Chryseolinea soli: one gene and its partner. The protein of the gene in region 1 interacts with the protein of each later gene in a pairwise test. Links are inferred from orthologs where the notes say so. Each region holds a gene or a part of one and is shown on either strand. Other genes may lie near its edges. The genes, in order: ftsA and D4L85_RS09835.

Region 1 (15,202 bases):
ACCGAACGACCCTGAAATTTTCCTGACAAAAGGGTCCATCCTATCCCTGCAAGGCAACCACGCCGAGGCCATCGAGAACTACGAGCAAGCCTTGTTGCTGGCCGACGACAAAGATGAAGTATACTACAGCATCGGGTTGGCACATCAGAGCATGGAAGACTATGAGAAGGCCATCGAGGCCTACAAGAAATCCATCGAGATCAACATCAATCACGACGGCTCGTTGTATGAACTTGCTTTCTGTCTGGACGTGACCGGGCAACTGGAAGGCAGCATCGAGTATTATCAGAAATTCATCGACGAAGATCCCTACTCCACCGCGGCGTGGTATAACCTCGGCATTGTATACAACAAGCTCGAGAAATACCAGGAAGCGCTCAACGCCTACGATTACGCGATCACCATCGACGAGTCGTTTGCCTCCGCTTATTTCAACACGGGCAACACCTACATGAACATGAGCGAGTACACCAAAGCGTTGGATGCCTTCCGCAAGACCGTGGAGATCGAAGGCCCCAGCCCGGAAGTGTATTGCTGCCTGGGAGCCGCTTATGAAAGCCTGGAGCAATACGAGCTCGGGCTGAAATATTTCCAGAAAGCCACCAAACTCGACTCGCTCTACGACGAAGCTTGGTTTGGGGCGGGCGCTTGCCTGGAAAAACAGGAAAAATGGTATCAGGCCCTTCATTTCTATAATAAAGCCCTGAAAATCAACACTGAAAATCCGGAATATTGGAAGTCGGTGGCCCATGCCGAGTTCAAAGTGGGCAACACCGTGTCCAGCATCGACGCTTATGAAGAGGCCTCGAAACTGGAACCCGGCGACAAGGAAATATGGCTGAATTGGTCGTTTATCTACTACGAACAAGGCGATCACGACAAGGCTATAGAGACCTTATTGACGGGATTTGACGAAATTCCGGATGATGCCGAATTTTTCTACCGCATGACGGTATACCTCATCGAAGCTGGTCGCTTTAAAGAAGCCTTTAATTATTTGGAAAATGCTTTAATTTTGGACTTCGATGGACATACCGCCCTGTTCGATTTCTTTCCTAAGATCGAGACGCAAAAGGCGCTGTACAAGATCATCGAGCAGTTTAGAAAAGAAAATAGCTAATGAACTACGAACTTAAAAACCTGCCTGAGCGTACGACCAAGCCCAGGCAATATGGCTTTACTATGGCCATGGATAAGGGCTTGAGTATACGCGAAACGGAGGATTTTGTCAGTATTTGTGCAGATCATATCGATATCGTGAAGTTGGGATGGGCCACCTCCTTTGTGACGCCCAACCTGAAGGATAAGCTGAAAGTATACAAAGAGGCCGGTCTGCCGGTCTATTTCGGAGGCACGCTTTTCGAAGCCTTCGTGATCCGCGACCAATTCGAAGATTACCGTCGTTTATTGGATAAATATGAGATGTCGTTCGCAGAAGTGTCGGATGGCTCGATGGACATCGACCACGACAAGAAATGCGACTACATCACGAAGCTGGCCGACCAGGTAACCGTGCTTTCGGAAGTGGGGTCTAAGGACGCGGACAAGATCATCCCGCCCTACATGTGGATCGAGCTGATGCAGAAAGAGTTAGACGCCGGCGCCTGGAAAGTGATCGGCGAAGCCCGCGAAGGCGGAAATGTAGGCCTGTTCCGGTCCACCGGAGAGGTACGTTCCGGTCTGGTGCAAGAAATTCTCACGAAAATCCCCTTTGAAAAGATCATTTGGGAAGCTCCCCAAAAGGCACAACAAGTGTGGTTCATCAAACTGCTGGGCGCCAACGTGAACCTGGGCAATATCTCTCCAGAAGAAGTTATTCCCCTGGAAACCATACGATTAGGTCTACGAGGTGACACCTTCTTGCACTTCCTCGGTATAGAAAAGAAGAACACCAACACGGCGCCGCCCTTCGAGGTAGACTAAGCATACCGATTTGAGAAGACCCAAAGACTATATCCTCCTTTACTTGAAAGGCATAAGTATGGGAGCCACCGACGTTATACCCGGCGTTTCCGGCGGCACCACGGCCTTGCTCACGGGCATCTACAACGAGCTTATCGCCTCGCTGCAGGCCATCGACCGGAAAGCCCTTCAAATGTTGAAAAACCGCGATTTTGCGGGATTTTGGGAGAAAATCAACGGCAATTTTTTATTGACCATCTTTCTGGGCATCATCACCAGCATCTTTACGGCTGCCAAGGGCATGATCTACCTTTCCACGCGCCATCCTGTGGCCACTTCAGCCTTCTTTTTTGGCCTGATTGCCATTTCGGTCACCCTGATGCTCAGGGAGATAAAGAAATGGAACGGCGGCATCGTCATTGCGCTCGCAGCAGGCACCGCCATCGCCTATGGCCTATCGATTTTACCCGCGTTTCACACCCCCGACGCCCTCTGGCTCGCCTTTTTCGCAGGAATGGTGGCCGCTTGTGGCATGTTGTTGCCTGGAATTTCCGGGGGGTTTATCCTGCTTATTATCGGGAAATACCGGTATATCATCAACGCCATTACCAACTTCCAATTACCTATGTTGCTGGTATTCAGCCTGGGATGCGTTGCCGGACTATTGGGGTTTTCCAGAATTTTGGGGTGGGTAGTAGACAACTATCATGGCGCAACCGTAGCTTTGCTGGCCGGGTTGATGCTAGGCACCCTCAACAAGTTGTGGCCGTGGCGCCAGGTCATGGAATTTGTGACCAACAACAGAGGCCAGCAAGTACCCGTGTGGGATAAGAGCATTTTGCCCTGGCATTATGTGGCAGTTACCGGCAAGGACCCACAGGTTTTTCAGGCCATTTTGATGATGGCCATCGGCGTTTTCATCATGGTATTAGTAGAAAAGATTTCAGCAAGACTTAAAACAAAACTCTGAACATGGAAAAAGTATTCGGGCTAATCGGTGCCACCGTTAGCCACTCGTTTTCAAAGGCTTATTTCGATGAAAAATTCTTCCGCGAAGGACTTCGCGACTATCACTACGAATTGTTCCCCCTCTCCAACATCACGGATATTGAAGCATTGTTAAAAGAAACCAAAGGCCTCACCGGCCTGAACGTGACCATCCCCTACAAAGAACAGGTGCTGAAGTACTTGGACGAAGTAGACGGGTTTGCTAAAAAGATCGGCGCAGTGAACGTGATCAAGATCAAAGACGGCAAGCTGAAAGGCTTTAACACGGATTCGGATGCCTTTTATGAAACCATCGTGAAATGGCTTCCCGAAGGAAAAACATTTAAAGCCCTCATCCTGGGCACTGGCGGCTCTTCGAAGGCGGTTCAAGAGGCGCTGAAAAAAATGAAGATCGATTATAAGGTGGTTTCGCGTGAAGCAAAAAAAGGAAACTACACCTACGCCGACCTGGAAGCCAACCCCAAACTCATCAGCGAGTCGCTGCTCATCATCAACACCACGCCCCTGGGCATGAGCCCCAACACCGAGACCATGCCGCCGATCGACAACGAGCACATCGGTCCCGACCATTACGTATACGACCTGATCTATAACCCAGCACGCACCATGTTTTTGCAAAAAGCAGAGATGCGCGGCGCCACCATCAAGAATGGTCTGGAAATGCTGCACGTCCAAGCTGAAAAATCGTGGACGATCTGGAATAACTGACACCTACCCGGTTAAAAAAATGAAATCGCTTCTGGCAACGGAAGCGATTTTTTTATTGTTTGACCGGAACCACTAACTTGACGTTGACGTATGCGTTAAGGAAGTTATCCCAAACATCAATCCCCGAAATTATCTTCAGCCTATGGATTTCAAGCTCAGCAGTGAATACGAACCGACCGGCGACCAACCCCGGGCCATCGAACAACTAACGAAGGGCGTAGAGGCCGGTGAGCAACACCAGACCCTGCTGGGCGTTACCGGATCGGGCAAGACGTTTACGATGGCCAACGTGATTGCCCGCACCAACCGCCCAACCTTGATCCTCAGTCACAACAAAACGCTGGCCGCCCAGTTGTACGGGGAGTTCAAACAGTTCTTTCCCGAAAATGCCGTGGAGTATTTTATCTCCTACTACGACTACTACCAGCCGGAGGCCTTCATTCCATCTTCCGGATTATATATTGAAAAAGATCTTTCCATCAACGAAGAAATCGAAAAGCTCCGCCTCAGCGCAACCTCTTCGCTATTGACCGGCCGGCGCGATGTGATCGTCGTAGCTTCCGTATCCTGTATCTATGGTATCGGCAACCCGGAAGAATTTGGCAAGAACGTGATCAAGCTAAAAACCGGCGAGACCATTGTGCGCAACAAGCTTTTGTTTGCCCTGGTGGACATTTTGTATAACCGCACCGAAGTCGAATTTAAACGCGGCACCTTCCGGGTGAAGGGCGATACAGTGGACGTATTTCTGGCCTATGCCGACTATGCCATCCGCATTTACTTCTGGGGCGATGAGATCGAATCCATTCAGCGCATCGACCCCGTGAGCGGCAAAAAGATCTCGGACGAATCCATCGTCACCATCTTCCCGGCCAACTTGTTTGTGACGGGGAAGGAATCGTTGCATCAAGCCATCCGCGAGATCCAGGACGACATGGTGGCGCAAGTGAATATGTTTGAAGCCGATCGCCGCCACCTGGAAGCAAAACGCTTGAAAGAACGTACGGAGTTTGATATCGAGATGATGCGCGAGCTGGGATACTGTTCGGGCATCGAAAACTACAGCCGCTATTTCGACCGGCGACGACCCGGCGATCGCCCCTTCTGCCTGATCGATTATTTCCCCGACGATTTCCTGATGGTGATCGACGAAAGTCACGTCACGGTGCCCCAGGTCCGCGCCATGTGGGGCGGCGACCGCTCGCGCAAAGTGAACCTGGTCGACTATGGTTTTCGCTTGCCCTCGGCACTGGACAACCGGCCCCTCACGTTCAATGAATTTGAGACACTCCTCAACCAGACGGTTTATGTGAGCGCGACGCCGTCGGAATACGAGCTGCGCAAATCGGAAGGTGTGGTGGTGGAGCAAATCATTCGCCCCACTGGCTTGCTAGACCCCGAGATCGATGTGCGCCCCAGCAAAAACCAGATCGACGATCTGTTGGAAGAGATCGACGAGCGCGTGAAGAAACACGAACGCGTGCTGGTGACCACCCTCACCAAACGCATGGCCGAGGAGTTGACCAAGTACATGGACCGGGTGGGCGTGAAATGCCGGTACATCCACTCGGAAGTGACCACCCTGGATCGCGTAGAGATCTTGCGCGAATTGCGTTTGGGTGTCTTCGACGTTCTCGTGGGCGTGAACCTGCTGCGCGAAGGACTTGACCTGCCCGAAGTCTCCCTCGTCGCCATCCTGGATGCCGACAAAGAAGGCTTCCTCCGAAACCAACGCTCGCTGGTGCAGACCATTGGCCGCGCCGCCCGCAATGACCAAGGCCGCGTGATCATGTATGCCGACAGCATCACAGAATCTATGCAACTGGCCATTGATGAAACGAATCGCCGTCGCACGATCCAGCGGGATTACAACACAGCAAACGGTATTACGCCACGCACGGTCCTGAAATCGAAGGGCAACATCCTGGGCCAAACCAAAGTGGCCGACTCCAAGAAGACGCACAAATATTATGTGGAGGACGAAGAGGCTACGTTGGCTGCTGATCCGGTGGTGGCTTATCTCAGCAAGGATGAGCTTACAAAAATGGCGGACCGTACGCGGAGGGCGATGGAGAAGGCTGCCAAGGAATTGGAGTTCATGGAGGCGGCGAAGTTGCGCGATGAATATATGGCGATTCAGAAACTTTTGGAGACGAAGGTCTAATGGTGCGAAGCAGCTATGCGCCGGATGTCAAAATTCGGCTGATGAGGGATTGATTTGTGTCCAATTCATGTTGCTGAAGAACACCAATATGGGCGACCCGCCGTTGTTGGTGTTCTTCACCAACAACATTCGCATCACGGAAACATTATTAAGAACGACACGCTTCGCATCACACAAAACATTGTTAAGACAATACCCTCACCGATAACAAATCCCCTGATACGGACAATTCCGGCAAATCTCCGGATCCGTGGTCTGATCGAAGGGAGTTTCAATATCGAAAAGCTCTTCCAATGTTATTTTCAGTCGCTGCTCAAATTCCGGTAACAAGGGGTCGACATCGGTGACATACTCCCGCCCTACTTTCAATCCAAATTTAAAATCATCATCGAACAGGTTCATCCGGTTGATGAGGCCGGGGACGATGCGTGTGCCGCGGTGACTTGCGTTGGCGCGGTAGAGCAGGGCGTAGAGCAGAGTTTGGAAAGCGGCCTTGTTGCGTTTGCCGTCGCGAACAAACAGGGACTCCACGCTGTCGAAATCCAATTTGTCTTTACCGGTTTTATAGTCGATCACGCGCAAGACATCGTCTTTGCGATCTACGCGGTCGATCTTTCCGCTGAGCAACACATGGCCCGGAGGTTTGCCAATGGGCACTTGATACAACATGCCCTCCTGCTCCACAGCTTCCATCGTGAACGGGGCATAGGCCTTGTCCATTTCGATGATGCGGTGGGCAAAGCGTTTTACCACTTCGCGCACCACGAGACGTTGGCCTTCGTAGACGACCGCCTTGCCGGGCTCCAGTCCATAGGCCTTTATGAATACTTCGTCAATGAGTTGATCGATGCGCAAACCGGCGTGATCAAAATCCGCAGCCTCGATATGCTTGCTTTTCTTTTGTTCGCGGAGGCGTTTGTAGAAATGTTCCATGACGTCGTGCAGGAAGTTACCGAGGATGCGGGCATCCAGGTCTTCTTCGACGGCGTCGGGTTCTCGGATGCGCGCCACCTGGCGGAAGTAGAAGCGCAGGCGGCACTCCATGTAGGTGTTGAGGGCGGAAGGCGACAGGCCGCGGAACATGCTGTTGCCTTCGCTCAGGCGCGCCAGGGTTTGCATCACGTCTTCATTTTTTTCTACGGTGATGGGCGTGATGGGTGTGGGTTGTACGGGGTTGTGCAGTATTTTCTTTTCGAGGTGCAGGCCGCTTTCGTACATCAGTTGTTGCAGGTAGCGGCTCATTTCGCCTTGCCCCAGCACATCGGTTTCGGCATTGTAGAACAGGAAGACGTTCTCTGCCCGTTGCAGGACGCGATAAAAAAGATACGCATACATGGCATCCTGGTGCTCGACGGTGGGCAGACTATAGGCTCTGCGGATGTTGAACGGAATGTAGGATCCTTTGCCGGCCGACGAAGGGAAAGCCCCCTCGTTGAGCGAGAGGATGAACACGTTTTTATAATCCAGGTTACGCGTTTCCAATACGCCCATGACCTGCAAGCCTTTCAAAGGCTCGCCTGTGAAGGGTATCTTGTAGGCCTGGATGAGTTGACGAAAAAGACGCAAAAAAGATTTCAGCACGACAGACTTGGTGCGGGTTCGCGCCGGAGCTTCTTCCTCAGAAGTTGAGGGGGAATGTTCTTCTTCCATGTCATTGCCCATGACATCTTCCATCCGGTTCAACAGCTTCACGAAGTGAAACGCATATTCCTTGTCGAAGGTCGTGATGCCGGTCATGCGTCCGATTTCCATGACGATGTCCTGGAGATAGCCGATGATGTTCGCATCGGCCATGGTGAAGATCAGGCGATGAAGGGGTACGGCAGACGCCAGGAAGTTCCGGTGAACGTGCACCCAGTTGTTGCTCAGGATCTCCTTGCGCTTTGCATTGGCCACGGCAGCATCGGCTGCGACCACGTAGGGATGGCCCAGCAAGGCCAGCACCTGGCGGTGATTGAATTGGTCGTGACGGGCGCCGATCTGCATCTCGATCAACAATTCCACCAGGTTGTACAGCGGTGTGCTGCTCACGGGAAAACCCATGGTGATGTTGAGCTTTTCCACATCGGCCGAAAGGCCATGCAATACGGGCAGCAGGAGCTTTTCGTCGGGCAGCACGATGAGCGTGTCCTCCGGGTCGATGCCCGCTGCTAGCTGCTCACGCAAGACCTGCGCCATCACCTTGGCCTGCCCCACCGGCTGCGCGGCACCAAAGACACGGATGGATTTCGGCTGTCCGGCATCCTTACCCGACTGCAACACGGCTGTGAAATGCGACGGTATATCTTTTGAAAAGGTCTTTCCCAACACGGGGTGTTGCTGGTATTCACGGAAAAACTTGCCGGCTTCCTGGGTGTTGTTGTTGACGTAATACTCATCCAAGTCCCAATAGATGTTGGCCATGCCGCGGTCCACAAAAAAGGACATGATCTTTTCTTCGGCTTTGGTGAGTGCGTTGAAGCCCGCAAACACCAACGACTTTCCCTTCACGCGTTGCGCCATGCCTTCGGATAGATTTTCGGCTACGTGGCGATGCAACATGCCCTCATAGGCGAGGCCCTCGGCCAACAAGGCCTGACCGAAGCGGGTGTACAGGGAGAAAAGTTGATTCCATACGGTCAGGAACTTTCGCTTGTTTCCCGTTAAGTGTTCTTCAAAGCTACCCCAGAAGGTCTTTAGGAATTCGCGTTGTTCGTCGGTGAGATAGTCGAAGCTGGAATCGAGTTCTTTTTGGTGACTCAGGTCCTGAAACAGTTGGCCTGGGTTGACGAGGTATTTGTCGACCTCGTCGAAATCGCGCAGCAGCATGTCGCCCCAGAAATAGAATTTGTCGAAGGGTTCGCTGGCGGTCTCCGGCGATTTTTTCAGCAACTCAAAATGCGTCTTGAACAGGCGATGGATCAGCTCGAGCTTGTCCGGAACTTTCAGCTCCGTGAGGTCGGCAATAAAGTCTTCGATGGTGATGAGCCTGGGCGCAAACGTGGGCCGTTCCAGGAACACGCTCAGGTGTTTGCGAAAATACAGCACGGCCCGGCGGTTTGGAAAAATCACCGTCAACGCATCCAAGGGACGGTAGTTCTTATAGAGGGTTTCCGCGAGTTCGTACAGGAATGGCTTCATGCTAAATCAATCCTGAAAGAACGGCTATCCCGTTGAATAAATCAACGCCTCAATACCGGTTGGCGGTAGATTTACAAAAGTCGGCAGGGGCGTGATTGTAGAGGTCCTTGACGCTATAGGTCAGGGAAAGCGTGCTCCCGTAAACGGTACCCGTGCCTTCTATGGCGTAGCCGTTCACTTCCTGATAAGGGATGATGACGCGGTCGTAGGATACCGAGGCATGTACCAAAACATCGGATGCATAAAAGTTATCGATATAAATCTCCCCTGCATAGGCAGACTTCCGGATATAGATCTGATAGTAAGAGAGATCGTTATACATGTCGCTATATTCTTCCATCTCGTAATTGCCGGTCAGATTATCGCGCACGTCGTAGCGAGGCTCCACGGTGTAAACATCACAAGCGAAAAGGCTGAACAAGGCAAACACAGCAACATAGGGCAACGACCGTTTCATAACTTTGAACATTGGTGTTACCGGTAGAATTACAAGTTTGAGGCCAGGATTTTGGGCCTGTTGCGGTGGCGTTGGGGGCAATGGGCGGTACATTCAAAGTACTATTGGAGTGACAACGTCGCCATGCGTACACCCGCCCAAGCCGTGGCTTGGAAAAAAAATATCCAACTTTTGAGATACACTAAATTTCGCGGATATTGGGTAAACGCAACCGAATTGGCAGCTCGTGTCCACAGGAGGAAGACATAAAAATTGTTTGGCAGCCATTAACCTTAACTGATACAGGCCAACGTTATGAAAGACAAAATCAGAATTATTTTCATTCCGACGCTACTCACCTTCATCGGACTACTCATCGGCTACACATTTTTACATTGGATTCTGTTCATAAAGCTCGATCTGTTTGCGTTAAAAGACATCGTCACAAACTTCGGCATTCCGCTCGTACTGACGGGATTGGCCGCCTGGGTCCTAGTAAGGCCCAAGCTTAAAATACTAGCCCTGGAGGCGAAACGTGGCAACTGGCGAGACTTCTATAGCTTCATCCTGTGGATTGTACTCACTATTCCCCTGATAATCGCCCAGGAATATGTCGTCACCGCCTCCGGACAACTTACTGAATTAAATTCAATTGACGAGATAAGGGCTACCGAGGCAACGAAATTCTACACGTTAAAAAAGTATTACATCGACAAAAAAGCCATCGGTGTTCATCCTGACTTTGACGTTTCCGGCAAGCATAACGAACACCTGAATATGCATCTTTATATTGCGCTACCCATCTTTTCCAGTGCAGCCGATACAACAAAATCAGAAACCCCAGCTTGGTTAGGAATAGAATACCGCGAAACGATAAGCAATAGATTAGAGGCATCCGAGAAGGAGAAAAAGTACCAGGACTTTGTAGCCGGCAGCCAGCGTGACTTCGATAGCAAGGACGTTTCAAAGTTTGTCTACCTGGATAGAATCAGAAACTCCGATAAGAAGGAAGGATTGGTCGAGGCCGCCCGGAAGAACTCTCTTGTTAAGGGCGATGAAACGATTCTCGTACCGGTAACTGAACCTTATAATGCAAGGAACGGCCATAAGCTATCGTGGATATTAGGTTCCTCTTTGGTTGGCCTCTCCATTTGGCTCCTCATGTTGTTGATCCCGAAAATAGATGAGACCCATTTGAACAGAATTATGGAGGGAAAACCCGACAAGGTGGCCCAGGAAGAGATGAAAGACTTCATCGAGTTTTTAAAACCAAGAGATGGATATTTTATTACGCCCATCCTAATCTATGCCAATCTCGCGATCTACCTCTTCATGGCCCTTTCCGGCCATGGATTTATTTCATTCAAGGGACAAGATCTATTGAATTGGGGGGCTAATTATGGGCCACTAACCAAAAGTGGCGAATGGTGGCGACTTCTTACCAGCACCTTTTTGCACGGCGGACTCATGCATGTTCTGGCAAACATGTACGGACTACTCTTCGTGGGCATCTTTTTAGAACCTTGGCTTGGCAAAAGCAAGTTCCTGATCCTCTACTTGCTGACAGGACTACTCGCCAGTGTTGCCAGCATCTTGTGGTATAGCGCCACGATAAGTGTTGGAGCATCGGGCGCAATATTCGGACTCTATGGTGTGTTCCTTGCCTTTATTCTGACAAAGGCGTTTCCATCGGAATTTGGAAAGGCATTCCTTTTGAGCACACTCATTTTCGTAGGGTACAACTTACTTATGGGGTTGGCGGGAGGAACCGATAATGCTGCACACGTCGGTGGACTGGCAAGCGGTTTTGTCATCGGACTCATGCTCCATGCGGTCATAAAAAGGGAATTTAATGCTGAGAAAGCGGGAGGGGAAGAGGTGGGAATAGAATAAGATTATCTCCCTCAACCACTGGCCGATGCTGCCAAACCGGGCACTTCCCGAATAGACTATTCAAATCGTTTTGTAAACGTTTCCCGTCACATCATCCCGCAAAAAAACAAACGCCGGACGTTATCCACGTCCGGCATTTTACATAACTACTGCGCCCTTTGCTTAAACCAAAAATTGCAAATAAAAAATGGCGCATCAACCGATTAAAAATTGGCACTCCGGCACCGGCAAAAAATATTTACCACCAACAACCACTACGAATGGAGTAAATCACCTGTCGTGCCGGAAATGCCATGTCTTGCATGTCTTTCTCTGTGTTTTATTGTTTTCTATTAAGTTAGTCTAGTCTACGTTGTCGTGCAAAAATTTATTGTTGCCCAACAGATTGTTGTCGTCGTTCAAGTTGTATTTGGAGATGAAGGGTTCGGCCGAATGGGGCACGTCCTGCATTTTCACGCCGCGGCGCAAGTAAGCCGGGAGTGACCATTTTTCGTTGAATTCTTCTTTGGTCATCTCTTGCTTGCGGGCCTGCTTCATTTTTTCCTGGCGCTCTTTTGCCTGCTGTTGCAGGCGTTGTTTGGTGGAGCGCAGTTCCATCATACCCTCGTCGTTGATCACCTGGTCGCCATAGCGTGGGGTGACGTCGTCGAAGTCGTCGTCTTTGAAGAGGCTTTCTTCGCCGTCGTCGTCGGTGTTTTCGGGTTGGACGGGTTCGACGCGATTGAAAGGACCGGTGAACACTTGTTCGCGTTCAACAGGTTCTTCCTCGGATGCGCTCGTTTTTATTTCGGGTGTCCGGCGCGAGCCCATGTCGTTGTTTTCGGTTACGGAATGATCCGGCGAGAACAGCCAGCCTTGGGAACGATCGAGGTTGTGAACTTTCTTTTCTTCTTTCTTCGCCGGCAAGTGGCTTGTTTCGGTCGCAAAGCCTGTCGCGATCACGGTGACGCGGATGCGGTCGCCGAGGTCCGGATCTACACCGTGGCCAAAGATCATTTCGGCTTCTTCGCCGGCCTGATCCTGGATGTATTCGGTGATCTCCGTCAGCTCGTCCATCTGCAATTCGGCTTCTACACCCGAGATGATGGACAACAAGATGCGTTTCGCTCCCATGATGTCGCGACTGTCGAGCAGCGGTGAAGCGAGGGCGCCTTCGGCGGCTTTGGGTGCGCGTTTATCGCCGCGGGTTTCGGCTGAGCCCATGACGGCAGCGCCGGCGTTCAGCATGACGGTGCGCACATCCTGGAAGTCGACGTTGACGTAGCCCGCCAGGGTGATGATCTCGGCGATGCCTTTGGCGGCCGTGGTCAACACGTTATCGGCTTGGGCAAAGGCCTGGCCGATGGAAAGGTTTCCAAAGATCTCGCGCAGTTTGTCGTTGAGGATCACCAGCACGGTGTCGCAGTTTTGACGCAGCGCATCGAGCCCCAGGTCGGCAGCGGCCATCTTCTTCTTTCCTTCGAAAGAGAACGGCGCGGTGACGATGCCTACGGTGAGGATGTCCATGTCTTTGGCAATCTTGGCGATCACCGGAGCTGCGCCGGTACCCGTGCCACCGCCCATGCCGGCGGTGACAAACACCATCTTGGTGCCCATGAGCATTTCGCGGATCTGCTCTTTGCTTTCCAGCGCCGCGTTCTTGCCCACTTCAGGGTTGGCGCCACACCCCAAACCTTCGGTGAGGTTGGTGCCGATCTGAAGTTTACTCGGCACAGGGCTGCTCATCAGCGCCTGGTTGTCGGTATTACAAACGATGAACTCGACATCTTTAATGCCTTGCTTATACATGTGGTTCACCGCATTGCTCCCTCCACCGCCTACGCCGATCACCTTGATGATGGACCGGTTGTTGGCTTTGGGGATCTCAAATTTGTATGATCCTGCTTCAAACATGATTAGATTTTTTTTAGTGGTTGTCTTTTTTGGTTTGGGATCAGGGTGGCCAACGCTACACGAACGCCCGCGCTCACTGTTCCGAAATACTCAATATTCGTTCTTTCCATCCAGGTCATCGATCAACAGACTCTTGGTTTTGTTCAGGATGTCGTTGAAGAAATTCTTGGATGCTGTTACCGGCTGCTTCTTCACTTTAATGGCTTTCACCACTTCGCGCGCCTCCTTGTAACGGTCCTCTCTTTCGTCCAGAGAGCGGAAACCCGATAGCACCAGGCCAACGGCAGTAGCATACATCGGACTTTTCACCGATTCGATCTTGCTCTTGCCCAGGTGTTCGTTCGGGTAACCGATACGGGTGTCCATACCGGTCATGTATTCAACAAGCTGCTTTAGGTTGCTCAACTGTGCCCCGCCGCCGGTGATCACGATGCCGCCGGCCAGGCGATTCTCAAAACCGGAGCTGATGATCTCTGCGTGCGCCATCTCGATCACTTCTTCCATCCGGGCCTGGATGATATTCGACAGGTTCTTCACCGAGATCTCCTTCGCCGCGCGGTTGCGGATGCCCGGGATGGATACGATCTCGTTCGGGCTGGCCTCTTCGGCGATGGCCTTGCCAAAACGCGTCTTCAGTTGTTCGGCCTGTTGTGGCAACACCATCAAGCCCTGCTTGATGTCGTTGGTCACAATATTTCCTCCGAACGGAATGACCGCCGTGTGACGGATGATGTTGTCGTAGAAGATCGCGATGTCTGTCGTGCCACCGCCAATGTCGATGAGGCAAACGCCGGCTTCTTTCTCTTCGTCGCTCAACACGGCCAGGCTGGACGCAAGGGGCTCAAGAATAAGATCGGCGATCTCCAGGCTGCCCCGGCGGATGCACTTATTGATGTTGTTGATGGCGTTGGTTTGGGCGGTGATGACATGGAAGTCGGCTTCCAGGCGCACACCCGACATGCCCACAGGTTCCTTGATACCTTCTTCGTAGTCCACCATATAATCTTGCGGCATCACGTGAATGATCTGGCTACCGGGCGGCACTACCATGCGATACATGTCTTGTGTGAGGCGCTCCACGTCGTCGATGGTGATCTCGTCTTCCTTGGAAGAGCGGGTGATGCCACCGTGCTGGATAAAGCTTTTTATATGCTGACCGGCAATGCCCACGTTCACCACACCAATGTCGATGCCCGCCTGGTCGCCGGCTTCGCGTATAGCTTTCTCGATGGCGTACACGGTCTTGTCAATATTGAAAACGATGCCTTTCACTACGCCCTCTGACTCGGCCTTGCCCATACCCAGCACCTCTAGCTTGCCGAATTCATTCTTGCGTCCTACAATGGCACAGATCTTTGTTGTGCCTATGTCGAGCCCGACTACAATTTTTTCGTGTTCCATGATGATAGATCTTTTATAGTGGTTGTTGTAATGCTTTTATTTTGTCACGCTTCGTTGTCTTTTTACTCTGCAACAATCTGTCCTTCGTATTCCAGATTGACCCTTCCATACTTGTTCCATCCCATCCGCGGGAGAATTTCTTTGTAGAAGATCATCAGCTTTTTAAACTTGGCTTCTATGTTTTCCGGTTTCCCGAATTCGATCTTCTCGTCGCCCACCTGGGGAAACAAGGTGATGCGCGCTTTGCTATCGACGTCGAGCTGTGCGATCTGCGCGGCCCAAAAATCATCCTCGCGGATGACGTTCAGGAGGGCGATCAGGTTCTTGCCGTCTTCGGTGTCGTTCACGTTGTTTTGTTTGAGGAGTTGGTTCACATACGATCCACTCATCAGAACCACCCGGGCTGTAAACTTATCCGACACCGGCATTACGGTTCCATCCTCGGCGATGTAGCCGTCGGGGCCATCGTTGCGAACCAGTCGTGCAATGGGGCGGCGAAGCTCGGTCTTGACCACGAGATTTCCTTTCAGGTCGCTATACAACTGCGCATCCTTGATAAAAGGTTCGCTCTTGATCTTCTTCTCCACGTCTTTCAGGTTGACACGGTCCAGCGTAGCGCCTTTCAAGGTCTCCTTGTTCAATTGCATGAGGTTCACGATGTCGGACTCATCCAGGAA
Region 2 (15,146 bases), 2.0 Mb from region 1 along the record:
GTGGACGAACTGATGCTGTCGGTGCACCCGGTGCTGTTAGGCGATGGGTTGCCTTTGTTCCGGAAGTTAAATGAGCGGAAGGCTTTTAAGTTGATGGATAGTATTACATATCCTTCGGGGCTGGTGCAGCTGTATTATAAGAAGTGACTCTCATGTCGCGGGCACGATTTTTTTTAAAGAACTACGCTTAGATTCAAGACATCCAGAGTTTCGAGTGCGGCTTCATGTAGAACAAGACCTGGCAAACACCGATAGGCCGCTGGTCCCATCAAATGCTGCCTGATCCAATTGTGCTGTCCACGGGGTTCCTTGAAATCGTGCGAAGCCAGAGGAGGGGCGTGCCTGCGGAACGACGTGCTTTTGCTGATCGGCCAGAAGCACTTCACAAGTTTTGTTGTAGCTTGCCACCTCAACACACTTCTCAATGGGCAGGGTTCTCGCAATCGACTATGGCACTAAGCGCACCGGCATTGCTGTGACGGATCCCTTGCGCATTATTGCCACGCCGCTGGAGACCGTTGCATCGGCAGGCCTGTTGACTTTTTTAGTTGACTACGCAAAAAAAGAAACCGTCGACGAGTTTGTCGTCGGCATGCCCAAGACCCTTTTGAACGAAGACTCGGCCATTGCGCCGCTGGTACGGAAATTTGTGGAGACGTTGAAAAAAACTTTCCCCGACAAGGCCGTCCACCTGGCCGACGAGCGTTTTACAAGCAGCATGGCCATGCGCGCCATGATCGACGGGGGGATGAAGAAAAAGGACCGCCAGCAAAAGGGCAACGTCGACAAGATCAGTGCCACCATCATCCTGCAATCCTTCCTGGAAGCAAAACGCTAGTCTCCTCCTCCGTTTCAGGCCCGGTCCCGGAAAAGATTTTGCTCCAAAAGTATCTTCGTGGGCGAGAAAGAATTAATTGTGTGTTATTACCTTTGCGCCATGATCTATCCTATTATCATGTACGGCGATCCAGTGCTGCGTCAGCGGGCGAGCAACCTGGAACACGGCACGGACGTGCACCAGTTGATTGAAGACATGTTTGAAACCATGCACAATGCCAGTGGCATCGGGCTGGCCGCGCCACAGATCGGAAAAAGTATCCGGCTGTTTGTGGTCGATGGCACCATCATAGACGACGAGCCGGCCATGGCCGACTTCAAAAAGGTTTTCATCAACCCGGTGATGGTGGAAGAAGCCGGCGAACCGTGGGAATATGAAGAAGGCTGTCTCAGCATTCCAAACATCCGCGAAAAAGTATCCCGCAAGGAAAACCTCATCATCAAATACTACGACGCCGACTGGGTGCTCCATGAAGAGCACTACGACGGCATGAAGGCCCGCATCATCCAGCACGAATACGACCACATCGAAGGAAAAATGTTCGTCGATTACCTGACACCATTAAAGAAGCGACTGCTGAAGGGAAAGCTGGCCGATATCTCCAAAGGCAAAGTGGACACAGAGTACCGGATCGCCGCGCCCTTGAAAAAATAATGCCGTGGCAACCTCTCCGCTGCCCATGAATATTCCCTCGCGCTTACCCGACGTTGGCACCTCCATCTTCACTGTCATGTCGAAGATGGCGCTGGACTACGGTGCCATCAACCTGTCGCAAGGCTTCCCCGATTTCAGCATCGACCGCACGATCATCGAGCTGGTGCATCGCTACATGGTGGAAGACCACAATCAATATGCCCCCATGCCCGGGGCCGTGGCGTTGCGCAACGCCATTGCCGGGGTGATCGGCCGCACGTATGGACGTACCGTTGATCCCGAAACCGAGATCACCGTTACGCCCGGCGCCACGGAAGCCATCTTCTCCATCATTGCCGCTTTCATCACCACGGGCGACGAAGTTTTGTTGTTCGATCCGTCGTATGATTCCTACAACCCGGCCGTCCGCTTGAACGGAGGCATCCCGGTGCACCTCCACATGCGCCAGCCCGACTTCTCCATCGATTGGGCCGAGGTACGGCAAAAGATCACGTCGCGCACCCGCATGATCATGATCAACACACCGCACAATCCCACCGGCGCGGTGTTGTCCGAGGCCGACCTGCGCGAGCTGGAGCGCATCGCCTTGCAACACCATCTGCTCGTGTTGAGCGATGAGGTTTATGAACGACTCATCTATGACGGCACGCCACACCAAAGTGTGTTGCGCTATCCCGGGCTGGCCGCACAAAGTCTCGCCGTGTTTTCGTTTGGCAAGACCTTCCACGCTACCGGCTGGAAAGTGGGCTATGCAGTGGGACCGGCGGCGCTCATGAAGGAGGTGCGCAAGGCTCATCAGTTTATTGCCTTTTCGGTGAACACCCCGGTGCAACTGGCGTTGGCGGAGTACCTGCAAACACCGGATCACTACGAACGACTGGGTGACTTCTATCAGCAAAAGCGCGATTTCTTCCTGGAACAAATCAAGGGTTCGTCCTTTGAGCCGCGACCCTGCAAAGGATCATATTTTCAATTGGTCTCCTACCGCGGCATCTCCTCACAGCCCGACGTGGCCATGGCCGAGGAGCTGACGCAGAAATTTAAGGTGGCGGCCATCCCGGTCTCCGTTTTCTACCAGGATAAGACCGACAACCGGCTGCTGCGTTTTTGTTTTGCTAAAAAGGAAGAGACGCTGGCTAAGGCCTGCGAAATTCTCCGGAAACTTTAGGCCGTCCCGGAAACGGAACCGATCTTCCAACAGCTCGGAGCATAAAAAAATAAAAAGGCCCGAAAACGTGGCTGTCCGCCGATTTTAAACGCTTTCTATGCGACGGCCAAAAAGCGCTTCGCATTTCCCGCGGCATTTGTTTTCTTTGCGGTCCGGATAATTTTACACCTGCCATGCACGACTTAAAAATCACCTTAATTCAGTCGGATATTCACTGGGAAGACGTCGACGCCAATTTGTCGTCGTTCGAGGAGAAGATCTGGCAGATCAGTGGCTCGACGGACGTGATCGTGCTCCCGGAAATGTTCACGACCGGATTCACGATGTCGGCACAGAAATATGCCGAACACATGAACATGCGCACCTTCAAATGGATGAAGCAGATGGCCGATCAAACCGGCGCGCTCATCCTGGGCAGCTATATTGTGACGGTCCACGACCGCTATTACAACCGTTTGCTGTGGATGGAGCCGGGCGGAAATTTTAAGACTTACGACAAGCGCCACCTTTTCCGGATGGCCAACGAACATAAAACCTATGCGCCCGGCGAGAGCCTCCTCATCGGCACCTGGCGCGGTTGGAGGATCTGCCCCCTGGTTTGCTACGACCTGCGCTTCCCGGTGTGGAGCCGCAACAAGTGGGACCTCACTTCGAAAAGGCTTTCCTATGATGCGGCCATCTACGTGGCCAACTGGCCCATTACCCGCATCGATGCTTGGGATACGCTCTTAAAAGCCCGCGCCATTGAAAACCTAAGCTACATCGTGGGCGTGAACCGCATCGGCCAGGACGGCCAGGGCATTGAATATAACGGCCACTCGTCGGTGATCGGTCCCAAAGGCGACACGATCTATACCAACGAAGGCATGGAAGCCATCCGCACAACCGAACTCAGCGCCAACGCACTCCAGGCGTTCCGCGACCGCTTCCCGGCGTTCATGGACGCCGATGATTTCACGATCGAGTTTGAGGAATACGAAGAGTCGGATTATCTCCCCGGATAATCTCCCGCGGGCTTGAGGGGAAGGACCGGAAATTTCTCGGGGCTGTTTTCTATTTCGTTGCGCAACGCCTACTTTTGCACCTCGATTTGTAAACGCTTTAATCTCATAAACTTCCATGTCCAGCCGCAAGATCACCCGCGCCCTCATTTCTGTTTTCTATAAAGACAATCTGGAACCCATCGTTCACACGCTGGCCAAGCAAGGCGTGGAGTTTGTGTCGACCGGGGGCACGCAGGAATTTATTGAGAAGCTCGGCTACCCGGTGGTGCCGGTGGAGAAACTCACGGGCTATCCCTCCATTTTTGGGGGTCGCGTGAAGACCCTACACCCCGCCGTTTTTGGAGGAATCCTTTACCGGCGTGAAGATTCGGGTGATCTGAAACAGGCCCAGGAATTCAACATTGCGCCCTTGGACCTTGTCATCGTGGACTTATATCCCTTTGAAGAAACGGTGGCCAAAGGGGGTAGTGAAGAAGATATTATTGAGAAGATCGATATCGGCGGCATTTCGCTGATCCGCGGCGCGGCCAAAAATTTCCAGGATGTGCTCATCGTCTCGTCGCGCAAGCACTACGGCGCCTTGCTGAATCTGCTGCAGTCAGGCAACGGCACGACCTCGCTGGCGGAGCGGAAAAAGTTTGCCGCCATGGCCTTCGACGTCACATCGCACTATGACACGGCCATCTTCAACTACTTCAACCAGGAATTCCAATTCCCCGGTTTCAAGAAGAGCATCCCCGACGGGCGCACCCTCCGCTACGGCGAGAACCCCCACCAGCGGGGGACCTTCTATGGTGATCTCGACGGTTTGTTCGAGCAATTGAATGGCAAAGAGCTCTCCTATAACAATCTTGTCGACGTAGACGCCGCCGTGAACCTGGTGAAGGAATTCGATGGCGAGACCGCGTTTGTCATCATCAAACACACCAATGCTTGTGGTGTGGCGGTAGCCCCCACGGTAAAGGAAGCCTATCTGAAAGCCTTCCAGGCCGACACCCTTTCTGCTTTTGGTGGTGTGCTGGCCACGAACAAGAAGATCGACCTGGCCTCCGCCGAGGAGATCAACAAACTTTTCTTCGAGATCCTCATCGCCCCGGCATACGACGAGGACGCCTTGGCCTTGTTGAAATCGAAAAAGAACCGGATGCTCCTGCTGCAAAAACAGTCGCTGAAGGAAACCATTCAATATAAGAGCATCCTCAACGGCGTGATCGAGCAAGACCTCGACCTAAAGACCGACGCCAAGGAAGATCTGAAGGTTGTGACGAAGCGTGTACCGAGCGCCCAGGAGGTAGACGCCCTGTTGTTTGCCAGCAAGATCTGCAAACACACCAAGTCCAACACGATCATCCTGGCAGTTGACGGACAACTTGTCGCCAGTGGCGTGGGGCAGACCTCGCGCGTGGACGCTTTGAAGCAAGCGATCGAGAAGGCGGCCGCGTTTGGCTTCGCGCTCAACGGTGCGGTGATGGCTTCGGATGCTTTCTTCCCTTTCCCGGATTGTGTGGAAATTGCTCAACAACATGGGATCAGGGCGGTCATTCAACCCGGGGGTTCGGTGAAGGATCAGGATTCTATTGCCTTTTGTGACCAACACGAAATGGCCATGGTCTTCACCGGCATCCGACACTTCAAACACTAATAATGTTGTAGTTGTTGATTACTTCTTCGAGTGTAAGTTCCGAGCGATAAATTATTTTTACTGGCGCTAAAAAACTTACATTTTTGAAGCGTAAATCTTTAATTTGGTAAATTAAATGCAATTTTGCGTTTTACCCTCCAGTATATCAGGCGTTCACTACTTTTAACAATAGGCAAAAGACATACATGGCATTTTTTGACTTCTTCACCAGCGATATTGCGATAGACCTGGGCACTGCAAACACCCTGATTATCTACAAAGATAAGATCGTAGTCGATGAGCCCTCCATCATCGCGCTCGACAAAGTGAATACGAAAGTTCTGGCCATCGGCCGGGAGGCTATGCAAATGCATGAAAAGACCCACGATCACATCAAGACCATCCGCCCCTTGAAAGAAGGCGTGATTGCCGACTTCCAGGCAGCCGAGATGATGATCCGCGGTCTCATCAAAATGATCGACACGGGCAAACGCCTGTTCCCACCGTCATACCGCATGGTGATCTGTATTCCCTCGGGCATCACCGAAGTGGAGAAGCGCGCCGTGCGCGACTCGGCCGAACATGCCGGCGCCAAGGAAGTATATATGATCTATGAACCCATTGCTGCCGCCATCGGCACGGGCATCGATATCGAGCAACCCATCGGCAATATGATCGTCGACATCGGTGGAGGAACTACCGACATCGCGGTGATCGCCCTTTCGGGGATCGTATGCGACCAGTCAATCCGCGTCGCCGGCGACACCTTCAACCGCGACATCCTGGACTATATGCGCCGCCAGCACAACCTGCTGATCGGCGAGCGCTCTGCCGAGAAAGTGAAGATCGAAGTAGGTTCGGCCTTGACGGAACTCGATGACGGCCCCCCGGACTACGAGATCCGCGGTCGCGATCTCATGACCGGTATCCCCAAGACCATCAAGATCAGCTATTCTGAAATTGCTTTCGCACTCGACAAATCCGTTTCCAAACTGGAGGAAGCCGTATTGAAAGCGTTGGAGACCTCACCCCCGGAATTGTCGGCCGACATCTACGAACGTGGCATCTACCTGACGGGTGGAGGAGCTTTGTTGCGCGGGCTCGACAAGCGCCTGGCCTTAAAGACCAAGTTGCCCATTCACGTGGCAGACGATCCGCTGCGTGCCGTGGTTCGCGGCACCGGCCAGACCTTGAAAAATATTCAACAATATCGTGCAGTATTGATGACGTAAGACATGGAGCGGCTCCTTCTGTTTGTTTATCAAAACCGCGCCTTTTTTTCCTTTCTAGCATTAGAGATTTTTTGCGCCTGGCTGATCGTGCAGAACAATCAGTACCAGGGCACCAAGTTCTTTAATTCCTCCAATGGGCTCGTCGCCACCATGAACAACTTCTCGCAAGGGGTGCGCGACTATTTCCAGCTTAGCGAAGTGAACCGGATGCTGGCCGAAGAAAACGCCGCCCTTAAAAAGCAGCTGGGCCGTCCCGGGCATCCCCTGGTCTATCCCCTGGATTCACTGACCATCCGCGACTCGGTGATGGTGAAACAATACGATTTCATCAGCGCCAAGGTGGTCAACAACCATGTTGACTTCTTTAAAAACTACATCACCATCGACAAGGGGAGAGACGCCGGCCTGGAAGCGGGCATGGGCGTGATCAGTCCTTTGGGCGTGGTGGGCAAAGTAAAAACCGTGTCCAGCCACTACAGCGTGGTCACCTCCATTTTGCACATCGACTGGATGGTGTCGGCGCTGCTGAAGCGCACCGGCGATTTCGGCACCGTGCAATGGCAAGGCAGCGATCCGGATCATATCATCCTAAAATACATTCCACCCCACGTCAAGCCCATCGTGGGCGATTCGGTGGTCACCTCCGGCTTCAATGCCATCTTCCCCGAAGGCGTCATGATCGGTGTGGTGGACGATGTGAAGCTTCGCAATGGAGCGCTTTTCTATGACCTGCAGGTGAAACTGAGCCAGGACTTCCGGAAGCTGTCTTTCGTGACCCTGGTCAAAAACAATCTGCAGCAAGAGCAGGATTCGGTGGAACAGGTTATTCTTAAACTGGAACGATGAGCAGGTTCAGCATCTTAAGCATCATATCCTTTTTCATTTACCTGTTCTACCAGGTATTGATCCTGCAAAACGTGGTGCTGTGGCACACCGCCTTTTGTTTTTTGTATGTGGCCTATCTGCTGGTGCTCCCCGTGGAAACCAACCCGCTCATCCTGATGGGCATCGGGTTTATGATGGGCTTCACGGTAGACCTCTTTTACGAGAGCATCGGGCAGCACGCATTCGCCTGCGTGCTCATTATGTACGTGCGCAACTATTGGCTCAATAATCTTACACCGCAAGGCGGTTACGACAGCGGTGCCGTACCTTCGCTGTCGTATGGCGCGCAATGGTTCGTGGTCTACATCACACCCATGCTGTTCCTGCACCACGTGGTGCTGTTCTATATAGAGGCCGGTGGCTTCGGTATGTTTTGGTTCACGCTGTGGAAAGCAATTACCAGCACTTTTTTTACTTTGTTTGTAATTTTAATTGCGCAGTTCTTGTTCCCCAGCGGAAGAGGTCGCTAAGCTTTGCGCGCGACATGTGTCCTTTGTATTTTTTTTACGCCCGGTAGAAGGATTTAAAATTTTGTCGAAAAATGAATGAAGGCAGGAAAGAAATAATTCAGATCGTCTTTGTGCTGGTGGCCCTCATCTTCCTGGTGAAACTTTTCTTTATCCAGGTGCTGGACGACCGCTATGCCCAGTTGGCTAACAGCAACGCCATCTTACGCCAGATCGACTATCCCGTGCGCGGCCTGATCCGCGACCGCCACGGCAAGCTCATTGTATATAACACACCCGAATTCGATCTCCAGATCATCCACCGCGAAGTGAAGAACCTGGACACCGCCCGTTTCCTCGATGTCTTTTCGCTCACCCGTGCAGAGCTGCTTCAAACCTTCAAAGAATTGAAGCTGAAAAAGGAATATTCCCCGGTAAAACCCACCATCTTCCTGACGAAACTTTCCGCACGCGACTTTGCCAAGATCGAAGACAACATCGACGAGTTTCCCGGCTTCTACATCCAGGCCCGTACCACGCGCGCCTATAACGCCCAGGCGGCGGCCAATGCCATTGGGTATGTGAGCGAGATCTCGAAAACAAAACTGGAAAAAGATAAAACCGGCATCTATAAACAAGGTGACTACATCGGCCAAAGCGGCATCGAGGCCTATTACGAGCAATACCTCCGCGGCACCCGCGGCGTGCGTTTCAAACTCCGGAACGTTGATGGCATCGAAAAAGGATCTTTCCGCGACGGCGAAATGGACACCTTGTCCACCCCAGGCCAGGACTTAACTACGACCCTCGACCTGGAGCTTCAGAAATACGGCGAATACCTCATGAAGGGGAAATCCGGAAGTATTATCGCCATCGAACCGAGCACGGGCGAGATTTTGTCCATGGTCTCCGGTCCATCCTATGATCCCACGCTGTTGACGGGAAAGAACTACAGCTCCAACTTCGTGCTCATCAGCAATGATACCATGAAGCCGCTGTTCAACCGGCCCCTCATGGCCCAGTACCGTCCCGGATCCATCTTCAAAATTGCGCAGGCCATGGTGGCCTTGCAGGAAGGGGTGATCACACCGGAGACGCGCATCCGCTGCGACCGTTCCATCATCGACTGCCACGGCCCACATACCAATGAGGACCTGCGCGGGGCCATCACCAACTCTTGTAACCCCTATTTCCGCGACGTGCTCCGCCGCATGCTGAACAAGGGCAAGTCCAACAATCCGTTCGACGACACGCGCATCGGTCTGGCCGAATGGGACAAGCACATCGGCAGTTTCGGTTTTGGAAAGCGCCTTGGCATTGATTTGCCAAACGAGAAAAACGGATTGGTACCCAGCCCGGCCTTCTACGACCGTGCCTATGGTGGGCGGCCCTGGAAATTTTCAAACATTTACTCCATCGCGATCGGTGAGGGCGAAAACCTCGTGGTGCCGCTACAGATGGCCAACTTTGCGGCCACAGTGGCCAACAAAGGATATTACATCACGCCACATCTCGTGAAGTCCATTGGCAATTCCGGCAAACCCTTGCCTGCGTATATAGAAAAGCACTACACTACCATCGATTCGATGTACTTCAGGGTAGCGGCCGACGCGATGCAGCGCGTGGTGGAAGAGGGAACGGGCCAGTACCGGGCCAAACTGAAAGATGTTATTGTGTGTGGCAAGACCGGAACCGTTCAGAACGATCCGAAGCCTGCGCACGCCGTGTTCATTGCCTTCGCTCCGAAAGAAAATCCGCGGATCGCCGTTTCTGTGTATGTTGAATCCGCCGGTCAGGGTGGACGTTCCGCGGCCTCTATCGCCAGTTTGATGATTGAGAAATACTTGTACGGCGCCACGCAGCGTCCGCAAATCGAGGAATATGTGTTGAAAGGAAAATTCCTGAACTGATGAGAAACAACAACGACATCATATCCGACAAGATGGATTGGGTGACCGTGGCGCTCTATTTCGCCATTGTCTTCCTGGGATGGATCAACATCTACGCGGTTACCTACGACCAGGCCAAGAGCATTTCGATCTTCAATGTCGATATCAACTCGGGGCGGCAACTTATTTTCATTGTTGGTTCTATTTTTATTATCCTGGCCATTCTCATCATCGACATGCGGTTTTACGAAACCTTCGCGTATGTCATCTATGGGGCGATCCTCTTCCTGTTGTTGCTGGTGCCGATCATCGGAAAAGAAGTGGGTGGTAACAAGGCTTGGTTGGGCATTGGATCGTTTGGTGTTCAACCTTCGGAGTTCGCCAAATTCGCCACGGCGCTGGCCGTGGCCAAGTATATCGGTTCCGTTGGGTTTAGGATGGACCAATTGCGCAACCAGATCATTCTCTTTGCCATGATCGGGGCATCGATGTTGCTCATCCTGTTGCAAAAGGATACGGGTACCGCACTGGTGTTCACCGTTTTCACGTTAGTCTTTTTCCGCGAAGGCATGTCGCCGATGCTAATCATTTGTGGCGTGGCTGCAGCAGCGATCTTTATCCTCACGCTGCTGGTCAAGTCATACTACCTGTTCGGCGCGATCGTTATTGCACTGCTCGTAGCCATTATCATGGGCAAGAAAAAGCCAAAGCGTATTGCCACACTCACGATCATAGCTTTCGCTTTGTGCGGGGTGATCAAGAGCGTGGATTACGTGGTGACGAACGTGTTGCGCCCCCACCAACAAAACCGGATCAAGGCACTCATCAATCCCGATGCCGACCCGCTTGGATTTGGATGGAACGTGACCCAGTCAAAGATCGCCATCGGCAGCGGCGGATTCCTGGGGAAAGGATTTTTGAAAGGCACACAAACCAAGTTCGACTTCGTGCCCGAGCAGAGCACCGACTTTATTTTCTGCACGATCGGCGAGGAGCACGGCTGGCTGGGAAGCCTCTTCATCATGGCCCTCTTCGTAGGGTTGCTGCTGAGGATTGTGTTTTTGGCGGAGCGACAGAAAAATCGCTTTGCGCGGGTGTATGGCTATTCGGTGGCGTGCATTTTCTTTTTCCACTTCGCCGTCAACATCGGGATGACCATCGGGTTGTTCCCTGTGATCGGGATTCCATTGCCGTTCTTTAGCTATGGCGGATCTTCGTTGTGGGGCTTTACGATCCTGTTGTTTATCCTGCTCAAGCTGGACATTCACCGGATGCAAGTATTGCAGCGGATCTAACGTTTCCTCTATCTATTTCTTTGTTTCGCTTTCGGCGGCCGCAGGTACCGGGATCATTTCACCGCGATGGTGTCGCGACCAGCGCACGATGAGTGGTACCAAAATTACTGTAGGGGAAAGCCAGGCGACGAGGGGCGGTGCGAACGTGTTGTTGTTCACCACAAGAAATGCTGTGAGTGCCGCGATGTAGCAGCCGATCATTCGTTGCAAATGCGCAACGAGCCAGAATCTTTTGCTGTCTATGGTATGCCGATAATAGCGCACATCTTTTTGTGCGAGCCTCAGACCAAAAAATCCAAAAACGAGGAAGACTACGCCAAACTGTTCTCCCTTCCATAACTGATACGCACCCAATCCCATAAATCCGAAACCGAAGACAATCATGCTCAGGGTAAGGATCCAGTCGATCACCGCCGGCTGTTGGCCTTCGCCAAGCTTTTTCAGATACAGGTAACGCTCACCCGTGCCGACCAGGTACAATGTGAACACGCCCACCATGAATAGGAAATAATTGGGATGCAGCGCCGATAACAACAGAGAAGATGCTCCCGCCGTGATCATGGCAAAAAGAAAGGCCTTGCCCACCCTGCGATGAAGCCTGTCGCCCTTGCTTTTGATGATGTTGATGGTGCCGGCGATCAATCCGATGGCGCCTCCGGAAATATGAAGGAACAGAACAATCTTGAAGAGTTTTTCCATCGGTTTAGGTTAGGTGATAAAATGAAAGATGCCGGGAAAGGACTTTGCGGGTGGTGTTTACAGGAATCGTCTTTCCACCAGCTCCATAAATTCATGAAACTCTTCGCTGTCGTGGTCCCAACCGGCGGCGTGTTCTTCTTCGATGTAGCGCATAGCCCCTTTGATGTTGTCGTACCGATCGAGTTGGTCGATGGCGCGGCTGAACAATTCGAAGTCACCGTGAAAGAGCACCTTGGTGAACATGAATTTTTGGTTGATGGTGAGGCTGTCTTTGATCTTCCCGATCTTTTGAAAATTGTCGATCACCGCCGCGCGGGGCTGTTGCTTGATGGATTCGTTCAGCGAGGGCTGGGGCACCGGGGGCTTTGGCTCGGGCGCTGGCTTGGGAGGCTGCGGCGCGGGTTTAGGAGGCTCGGGTGCAGGTGTTTCTTTTACCAGCGGCGTGATCAACGGCTGGCCTGGTTGCGGGCTGGCCGGAGGTGTGGGTCTGGGAGTCGTGGGCGGCGCCGTGAATTCGGGAGCCTGCATTTTGGACACATAAAATTTGTTTGCGTCCAGGGGCACCACAGCAGAGAATTTTTCCAGGTATTCCTCCACATCTTCCGGGTTGAAGTTCACTTCTTCCAGGATCTGGTCCAGGATGGCAAAGGCTTCGTTTCCGGAGATTTCCTTCACATCCCTTTCTTCCAGTTTTTGCAACATGCGCTCCAGCGGCGCCTTATTTATTTTCAGGTACTTGATCTCTTCACGAAAGGGCGCCACTTCCAGTTTATTGTTTTTTCCGGCCAAGACCATGGCAAAGAAATCGTAGGGATCGAACACGGCCAGCAGGGCCTGGCTCACGGCCTTTTTCAACAAGGGCGCAAAGTGGGCCTGGCCGATGGAAATGTTTTGCGACAACACCCGCATTAAATTCTCAAGCGAATCCTTCACTTCTTCGTTCTCATAGTCGAAGTAGGCGCTTTTCAGCTTCTTGGTCTCCTCCCGCCACGCCTTGAACAGCTCGCGCACGATAAAAAGATTTACCTGCTGTACGTTGCACAGCGACAGAATTTCCTGTCCCGTGATTTTTTCCTTCGAGGCAAAGAATCCCTTCAGCACTTTGTCGGCGTAGGCATCGCCATAGAGGGCGATGGCTTCCAGACTAATCTTTTCGTCCATGCGGTAATAGTCAGATTAATACTTTGGCTATAAAGTTAATGGATAATTCAGCAATGTGCACGTTCGGACCCTCCGGATCAACCCTGGTTTTTGCCGTTGAATTTTCCCTATTTCAATCTACCGAAAACGCCATGACCAAGCTCACGATCGAAAATCTTTTTCACCGCGAATTGGAGGTCCACGATCTCTCCAAAAGCCTGTTGCACCACCTGCACAGCCACGGGGTTGACTGGATGCACTCCTGCGGTGCCAAAGGCCGCTGCACCACCTGCAAAGCCATTGTCGTGAGCGGTCTGCAGCATCTTAACGCGCCCACGGCCCCGGAATTGCGATATCGCCAGGAGGGCCTGTTGCGGGAAAATGAACGGCTGGCGTGCCAGGCCACGCTACAGGATGATGTTTGCATCCGGGTGCCGGAATCGGGCAAGCTGCCCCACGTTCAGTACTCACCCTAAGTTCGCCCACGTTTCCGGTCAACCGCAGAAACTTTGCCCTTGCCTTCCACCCCACATCCGGCGACAACCTCTATCTTTAAGCCCATGTTTATCGAACCCCATCTTGGCGGAAAATCCAGGCGCGAACAGGCGGGCTGGATCGAAGTGATCGCCGGCTGTATGTTTTCCGGTAAGACCGAGGAGCTGATCCGCCGGCTCAACCGGGCCATCATTGCCAAACAATATGTGGAGATCTTCAAGCCCGTGATCGACCGGCGCTATCACCAGGAGCAGGTGGTGTCGCACAACGAAACCGCCATTCGCTGCACACCCGTCAATTTCGCCAACGACATTTTGCTGCTGGCCGGCACCTGCGATGTGGTGGGCATTGACGAGGCCCAGTTCTTTGACGATGCTATCGTAGACGTATGCAATACGCTGGCCAACCAGGGCAAGCGCGTGATCGTGGCGGGACTGGACATGGATTATGAAGGAAAACCTTTTGGCTCGATGCCGCAATTGCTGGCCGTGGCCGAGTTTGTCACAAAAGTTCACGCCATCTGTGCACAAACCGGCGAACTGGCGTCGTTCTCTTTCCGGTTGAGCGACAACGATGCGCAGGTGATGCTGGGCGAAAAAGGAGAATATGAGGCGCGCAGCCGGACCGCCTTCCTGCAAGGCATGAAAGAAAGAAAGAAATGAAAATGCCCCGTCTTCTTTGCCGGATCGTTACAGCTTTATTTTTAAGCTTCACTTTACTCCCTCACCCGGGTGCTGCCCAAGGCGACATCCCGTTGGGCAACTGGCGGATGCACATCTCCTATAACCAGATCAACAGCATCGCGCTAGGCAATCAAAAAGTGTACGCGGCAGCACGCAACGGTGTGATGGTATTTGACCGGGCCGACAACAGCATCACGACCTATTCAAAACTCGATGGTCTGAAAGGGCAAGCCATCACTTCCATTGCCTACGACGCCACTTCACAGACACTGCTCATCGCCTACGAGAATGGCATCCTGGATATTGTCGATAACCAACTGGTGATCACCAGTCTCGACCCCACAAAAAATTCCTCTCTTGCCGGTTCAAAGAAAATTAACAACATCACCCTTCGCAACAACGTCGCCTATCTCGCCGCAGACTATGGTGTGGTGCTCTTCGATGTCCGGAACAAACAGGTAAAAGAAACCTGGCGCGACTTGGGTGCCACTGGCGAAACACTGAAGATCCTGCAAAGCGCCTTCACAACCGACAGCGTTTTCCTGGCCACCGAAAAGGGCGTGATCGCCGGCAACCTCGACGACAACTTGCTGGATTTTAACAACTGGAAAAGATTTGACACCGGCGAATTCAATGCGTCTATCCAATCCGTTGCGTCGGTAAACGAAAAAGTTTACGCCGCCATCAACGCTTCGGGCATTTTTGAATACGGCAGTGGAAGCTGGACCAAAGAAACATTTTTGCAAGGCGCCACATTCCAATCCCTCAACGCGGCCGAATCGACGCTCATCATTGCGCAAGATGATAAGGTCTGGACGCTTTCCGCCTCCAATGCATTGTCGCTGGTGGCCGACAAGCTCATCACGCATCCCGCTATGGCCTTGCTGGACGCCGGCAAATTGTGGATCGGCGACGCCCTCAACGGCCTGGTCACGAACGCAAATGGCCCTTTCACCCGCTATGTACCCAACAGTCCCGCCAATGCCACAGCGGTCCGCCTGACGTCTCAAAATCAAGTGTTGTATGCCGCAGCCGGCGGACACACCGCTGATTTCAAAGGACAAGGCAACCCGGGCATACTCGATATGTTTCAACAA

Evidence for each region.
Region 2: the proteins of ftsA (region 1) and D4L85_RS09835 interact in binary tests that used the Escherichia coli proteins (3 or more experiments, as listed by UniProt). The link is inferred for Chryseolinea soli from one-to-one orthologs.

Annotation. Positions count from the first base shown.
Region 1 is NZ_CP032382.1:296,799-312,000, forward strand. What follows is about bases 12,371-15,181. They hold ftsA (cell division protein FtsA), read right to left. Parts: upstream 14,526-15,181; coding sequence 13,215-14,525; downstream 12,371-13,214. Other genes in these bases: ftsZ (cell division protein FtsZ), read right to left, coding at 12,371-13,124; D4L85_RS01085 (cell division protein FtsQ/DivIB), read right to left, coding at 14,588-15,181. Outside these bases: D4L85_RS01035 (tetratricopeptide repeat protein), read left to right, coding at 1-1,120; D4L85_RS01040 (phosphosulfolactate synthase), read left to right, coding at 1,120-1,923; D4L85_RS01045 (DUF368 domain-containing protein), read left to right, coding at 1,934-2,872; D4L85_RS01050 (shikimate dehydrogenase family protein), read left to right, coding at 2,875-3,618; excinuclease ABC subunit UvrB, read left to right, coding at 3,761-5,782; D4L85_RS01060 (PD-(D/E)XK nuclease family protein), read right to left, coding at 5,981-8,902; D4L85_RS01065 (hypothetical protein), read right to left, coding at 8,952-9,359; D4L85_RS01070 (rhomboid family intramembrane serine protease), read left to right, coding at 9,654-11,231; more of ftsZ, read right to left, coding at 11,574-12,370; more of D4L85_RS01085, read right to left, coding at 15,182-15,202. UniProt on the Escherichia coli protein: Essential cell division protein that assists in the assembly of the Z ring. May serve as the principal membrane anchor for the Z ring.
Region 2 is NZ_CP032382.1:2,256,466-2,271,611, reverse strand. What follows is about bases 4,750-7,504. They hold D4L85_RS09835 (rod shape-determining protein), read left to right. Parts: upstream 4,750-5,491; coding sequence 5,492-6,517; downstream 6,518-7,504. Other genes in these bases: D4L85_RS09825 (Rod shape-determining protein MreD), read left to right, coding at 7,360-7,504; mreC (rod shape-determining protein MreC), read left to right, coding at 6,521-7,363; purH (bifunctional phosphoribosylaminoimidazolecarboxamide formyltransferase/IMP cyclohydrolase), read left to right, coding at 4,750-5,306. In the rest of the region: D4L85_RS09865 (dihydrofolate reductase family protein), read left to right, coding at 1-147; Holliday junction resolvase RuvX, read left to right, coding at 425-838; def (peptide deformylase), read left to right, coding at 938-1,492; D4L85_RS09850 (methionine aminotransferase), read left to right, coding at 1,497-2,660; D4L85_RS09845 (amidohydrolase), read left to right, coding at 2,834-3,664; more of purH, read left to right, coding at 3,780-4,749; more of D4L85_RS09825, read left to right, coding at 7,505-7,872; D4L85_RS09820 (penicillin-binding transpeptidase domain-containing protein), read left to right, coding at 7,944-9,758; rod shape-determining protein RodA, read left to right, coding at 9,758-11,032; D4L85_RS09810 (DUF2306 domain-containing protein), read right to left, coding at 11,045-11,731; D4L85_RS09805 (hypothetical protein), read right to left, coding at 11,789-12,892; D4L85_RS09800 (2Fe-2S iron-sulfur cluster-binding protein), read left to right, coding at 12,931-13,347; D4L85_RS09795 (thymidine kinase), read left to right, coding at 13,432-14,028; type IX secretion system anionic LPS delivery protein PorZ, read left to right, coding at 14,031-15,146. UniProt on the Escherichia coli protein: Forms membrane-associated dynamic filaments that are essential for cell shape determination. Acts by regulating cell wall synthesis and cell elongation, and thus cell shape.